Linked DNA regions of Lujinxingia vulgaris. The protein of the gene in region 1 interacts with the protein of each later gene in a pairwise test. Links are inferred from orthologs where the notes say so. Each region holds a gene or a part of one and is shown in the gene's direction. Other genes may lie near its edges.

The links. Proteins that work in one complex are often made in the same cells at the same time.
Region 2: the proteins of rlmN (region 1) and ftsZ interact in binary tests that used the Escherichia coli proteins (3 or more experiments, as listed by UniProt). The link is inferred for Lujinxingia vulgaris from one-to-one orthologs.

What each region holds. Positions count from the first base shown.
Region 1 is NZ_VOSM01000001.1:756,542-759,349, forward strand. It holds rlmN (dual-specificity RNA methyltransferase RlmN), read left to right. Parts: upstream 1-726; coding sequence 727-1,890; downstream 1,891-2,808. Other genes in the region: sucD (succinate--CoA ligase subunit alpha), read left to right, coding at 1-42; ndk (nucleoside-diphosphate kinase), read left to right, coding at 104-532; FRC98_RS03070 (PfkB family carbohydrate kinase), read left to right, coding at 1,965-2,808.
Region 2 is NZ_VOSM01000003.1:130,436-133,346, forward strand. It holds ftsZ (cell division protein FtsZ), read left to right. Parts: upstream 1-756; coding sequence 757-2,067; downstream 2,068-2,911. Other genes in the region: ftsA (cell division protein FtsA), read left to right, coding at 1-540; FRC98_RS07560 (RNA methyltransferase), read left to right, coding at 2,138-2,911. UniProt on the Escherichia coli protein: Essential cell division protein that forms a contractile ring structure (Z ring) at the future cell division site. The regulation of the ring assembly controls the timing and the location of cell division.

The sequences.
Region 1 (2,808 bases):
CCGGCCGAGATCGGCGAGACCCTCAAGAAAGCGATGGGCTGAGTTTGCCCTTTGTTTTTATAGCGACACCCCAACATCCAACGATTGAATCTGGAGAAACACCATGGCGATTGAACGCACCCTGAGCATCATCAAGCCCGACGGCGTGGAAAAGAACGTGATCGGCAAGATCATCGCGCGTTTTGAAGAAGAAGGCCTCACCCCGGTGGGCATCCGCATGGCGCACCTGGCCAGGCACGAAGCCGAAGGCTTCTACGCCGTGCACAAAGAGCGTCCCTTCTTCGGTGAGCTCGTTGAGTTCATGACCCGCGGCCCGGTGGTCGTGATGGCGCTGGAAGGCGAAGATGCCGTGGCCAAGAACCGCGAGATCATGGGCGCCACCAACCCGGCCGAAGCTGCCGAAGGCACCCTGCGCGCGCTCTACGCCACCGATATTGGCGAGAACACCGTGCACGGCTCCGACTCGGCTGAGAACGCCGCGATCGAAATCAAGTACTTCTTCAGCGACGTGCAGCTCTTCTCACGCGGCTGATTTCTGGGGCCGTCGCCGGCGTTGTGCCGGCGGCGGCCTTCACCTCGCGCACCGCATCGCGGACGCGGGGTGAATGCTCGGCTGACGCACCCATCACCAGGGGAGCGTGTGTTGAGCTGGCGGCACGGTTTGAGATCCCTACGCACTCGGCGTAGGCTCAGCTCGGCCGCCTTTTTTCTGAGAGAGAGACTCCCATGCGACGCGAACGCTCCCCGAGCATCGACCAGGCGCTCGAAGCGCTGAGCCAGGGCACCGACGAACTCGGTCCCATTGACCTGAAAAACTTTAGCCAGGCCGAGCTCAAGAAGCTGCTCGCTGAGGGTTTTGGCGAGAAAGCCTTTCGCGCCAAGCAGGTCTACCAGTGGCTCTACCTGCACCTGGCCGACGACTTTGAGGCGATGACCAACCTCTCCAAAGGGCTGCGCGAGCAGCTCAGCGCGAAGGCCCGCGTCTCGCCATTGGAGTTTGACGGCTCGCATACCGCCAGCGATGGCACGACCAAGCTCACGTTTAAGTGTGACGATGGGGCGGTTATCGAGACGGTGTTCATTCCTTCGGAGGGGCGCAACACGCTGTGCATCTCCAGCCAGGTGGGCTGCGCGATGGGCTGCACCTTCTGCTACACGGCGAAGATGGGCCTAAAGCGCAACCTGAGCACAGCCGAGATCGTGGAGCAGGTCGTGCAGGCGCGCCGACGCATGGGCGATGTGAATGGCCACATCGGCAACATCGTCTTCATGGGCATGGGTGAGCCGCTGCATAACGTCGACAACGTGATTCGCGCGATCCATATCCTGACCGATGAGCAGGGGCTGAACTTCTCGCGGCGCAAGGTCACCGTGTCGACCTCCGGGCTTGTGCCGGCGATCAAACGTCTGGGCGAAGAGACCGATGTGCAGCTCGCCATCAGCCTCAACGCCACCACCGATGAGACGCGCGGGCAGATCATGCCGGTCAACGACCGCTGGGATCTTCAGACGTTGATGGCGGCGCTCAAGGAGTTTCCGCTGACCAACCGCGAGCGCATCACCTTTGAGTACGTGATGATTCGCGACTTGAACGACACGCTCGAAGACGCGCAGCGCATCATTGAGCTGACGCGGGATATCCCCTCAAAAATCAACCTCATCCCCTTCAACCCCCACCCGCGCACCCCCTTCCAGACCCCGCCGGAGGAGCGCATCGACGCGTTTCAGAAGTATCTGGTCGATCGTAACGTCGGCGTGTACCGTCGGCGCACCCGGGGGCGCGATGAGATGGCCGCCTGCGGCCAACTCGGCAAACCCGGGGAGAAAGAGCCGCCGCACGTGCGCAAGCGGCTGGAAAAGTTTCGCAATGAGAGCCCGGCCAACGCCTGAGTGTGAACAGGCCGAGCGCGTAGTTCATTAAAGCATCGGGCGCTGTGGTGCGTCTGAACGGAGTGAGTCCAGGCATGAGTCTTTTGGTCGTAGGGTCGGTGGCGTTTGATTCGGTTGAGACGCCTTTTGGTAAGGCAGAAGAAGCCATCGGCGGGTCGGCGATGTTCTTCTCCACCTCCGCCAGTTATTTCACCGACGTGCAGCTCGTCGCGGTGATCGGGGAAGACTTCCCGCAGGAAGAAGTCGACTTTTTAAACTCCCGTAAGATCGACTGTGAGGGGCTTCATCGTGTGGCCGGCAAGACCTTCCGCTGGGAGGGCAAGTACGGCTTCGATCTCAATGAGGCCATCACGCTGGACACGCAGCTCAACGTCTTCGGTGACTTCCACCCGAAGTTGCCCGAGAGCTACCGCAACGCCGATATCGTCTTTTTGGCCAACATCGACCCCAGCCTCCTGCTGGTGGTGCTTGAGCAGGTCAAAAATCCTCGCCTGGTCGTGGCCGATACGATGAACTTCTGGATCGACGGTCCCAAGCGCGACGAGCTCGAGCGGGTCTTGAGTAAGGTCGATATGCTGGTGATCAACGAAGGCGAGGCGCGTAAGCTCGGTGGTGAGGCCAACGTGGTCAAGGCCGCGCGTGCCATTCAGGCCAGGGGGCCGAAGCACCTGGTGATCAAGCGCGGCGAGTACGGCGCGCTGCTTTTCAGCGGCGAAGAGATCTTCTTTGCGCCGGCCTATCCGCTGGAGTCGGTCTTTGATCCGACCGGCGCCGGCGACACCTTCGCGGGGGGCCTGCTGGGCTACCTCTCGAGCTGTGAGACCATTGGTACCAGAGAGCTTCGCCAGGCCACCGTGGTGGGCTGTGTGATGGCGAGCTTCTGTGTGGAAGATTTCAGCCTCAACGCGCTGCGCGATC
Region 2 (2,911 bases), on another replicon or contig:
TCGGTGGGCGGCAACCACCTGACCAACGATATCGCCGTGGGCCTTCGCACCCCGATGGCCGAAGCCGAGCGCATCAAGCAGCGTTACGGCTGCGCGATGACCGGCAAGGTCAGCGCCGAAGAGACCATCGAGGTGCCCTCGGTGGGCGGGCGTCCCCCGCGGATCTTGAGCCGCCAGATCCTCAGCGAGATCATCGAGCCGCGCGTCGAAGAGATCTTTGCCTATGTGGCCCGCGAGATCAAAGAGTCGGGCTGTGAGGATCTTATCTCCGGCGGGGTCGTGATCACCGGCGGCACCACGCTGCTGGAGTGCATGCCGGAGCTCGCCGAGGAGGTCCTCGGGCTGCCGGTGCGACGCGGTGTGCCGCGCAACATCGGCGGGCTGGTCGACGTGGTGCGAAACCCGAAGTTCGCCACCGGTGTGGGCCTTGTGCAGCACGGCGCCAAGGCCCCCGAGCGGCTGCCCTTCGGCGATAACAACGGCAACCTCTACCAGCGCCTCACCACCCGCATGCGCGAGTGGCTCGCCGAGATGTTCTAAGTCGCTTGCTGGCCACCGGGCCCGGTGCTATCGTCGCGCGAAGTCTCAGCTTTATGTGGAAACAAGGCGCGGGGTACCACCGTTGTTCGTTGGCAAGAAGAGGGCGCGACGACCAAGTCCGTCCTTGCGGTAAGCGCGCCTTGAGGCGTATCATCTGCGCCCGCCCACGGGTGGGCGCAGATGTTCAGTTCTGACTCAGGAGTCCAGGGAAAAGGTATGCTCGAGTTCGATGACGCCGATGTCTCAAACGCGGCAAATATTAAAGTGATCGGCGTGGGTGGGGGAGGTGGCAACGCCATCAACACGATGATCACCGAGGGGATCTCCAGCGTGGAGTTCATCGCGGCCAACACTGACCTGCAGGCGTTGGAGACCAACCTCGCCACGGTCAAAATTCAGCTTGGCGGCGCGCTGACCAAAGGGCTTGGCGCCGGCGCCAACCCGGACGTCGGTCGCAACTCGGCGCTCGAAGACCAGACCCGCATCGCCGAGGCGCTCAAGGGCGCCGATATGGTCTTTGTGACCGCCGGGATGGGCGGTGGCACGGGTACCGGTGCGGCGCCGATCATCGCGAGCATCGCCCGCGAGCAGGGCGCGCTGACGGTCGGCGTGGTCACCAAGCCCTTCCAGTTCGAAGGGCGCCGCCGCCGTCGCTCCGCCGATGAGGGCATCCGCAACCTGGCCAGCGCGGTCGATACGCTGATCACGATCCCTAACCAGCGCCTGCTGGCGATCGCCGGCGAGCAGACCACGATCCTGGAAGCCTTCAAGAAGGCCGATGAGGTGCTGCTGCATGCGGTTCAGGGGATCTCCGATCTCATTACCGTGCGTGGTCTGGTCAACGTCGACTTTGCCGACGTGCGTACGATCATGACCGGCAAGGGGCTGGCGCTGATGGGCACCGGACGCGCCTCCGGCCCGACCCGCGCCCTGGAAGCCGCCGAGATGGCGATCTCCTCGCCGCTGCTCGAAGATGTCTCGATAGAGGGCGCCACCGGCATCCTCGTCAACATCACCGGCGGCGTCGACATGACGCTCACCGAGATCAACGACGCGATGATGCTCATCGAGCAGGCCTCGCACGAAGACGCCAACATCATCTTCGGTAACGTCATCGAAGAAGATATGCGCGATGAGCTGATGGTGACCGTCATCGCTACGGGCTTTGATAAGCCGCGGGCCGAGAGCTCGGACTTCAGCGAGATGAGCCGTCGTCGCGAGTCGACCACGCGTCAGTCGGCCCCGGTGGCCGCTGCTCCCCGTCAGGCTGAGCCGCCCCGTGCGCCGGCCCCCGTGGAGGAAGAAGAGGTGGTTGAGAGCGTGCCTGCGCAGCGCGGCGCGCCCGCCTACCAGAGCAGCCCGCGTTACGATCGCGGCGCGCAGGACTCGGTTACCGAACGTCGCGCGTCCTTCCTGCGCTCGAACACCGGCAGCCATGCGGTTCCCGGCGGGTTGAGCGCCACGGAAGAGGAAGAGATCGATACGCCGACCTTCCTTCGCAACTCGCGTCGCCGCAACGACTCCTGATCTTCGGGCGACGCGGTCGCTCCAAGCCCGCTCTCAATGGGAGCGGGCTTTTTTTGTCTTCGAGAACGCTATGACGAGTCTTACTGAGAACGTGTCCGTGGTGCTGGTGGAGCCCCAGGATGACATCAACATCGGCAACGCCGTGCGCGCCTCCAAGAACTTCGGCATCGAGGACCTGCGCCTGGTGAACCCGGCGCATGCCGATCGCGATCGCATTGCTATCAGCGCCCCGCGCGCCCACGAGACGATCGACCGCATGGGGCGTTTTGAGACGCTCGATGAGGCGCTCGATGATTGCGTGATGACCGTGGGGCTGACCGCCCGGGCGCGCTCGGCCCACTGGCGGGTGGTGGAGCCGGAGCAGGCCGCCGCCGAGCTCATCGCCGAGGCCGCAAAGGGCCGCCGCGTGGCGATGCTCTTTGGGAGGGAGGACAGCGGGCTTCCGAACAGCGCGCTCGATCGCTGCCAGGCGGTGGTCACGATCCCCACCAACCCGGATTACAGCTCGATTAACCTGGGCCAGGCGGTTTTATTGATGGCCTGGGAGGTGTCCCGCGCCGCCCGAAAGATGCAGGCCGGCGAGGTGGTTGCAGCGCCGGTGAGCGCCCCGCAGAACGCGTGGCACTCCGAATTTGAGCCGGCGCCGATGGCCGGGCTCACGCGGATGTTCGGTCAGGCCGAGGCGGCGCTCGAAGCCATTGAGTTTGTGAAGGGCAGCAGCAACGATCACATCATGCGCAGCCTGCGATCGGTGTTTCTGCGCGCCCGCCTCGATACCCGCGAGCTTGCGATCTGGCACGGGATCTTCAAAGAGATCGTGGCCTACATGCGCCGAAAGGGCATT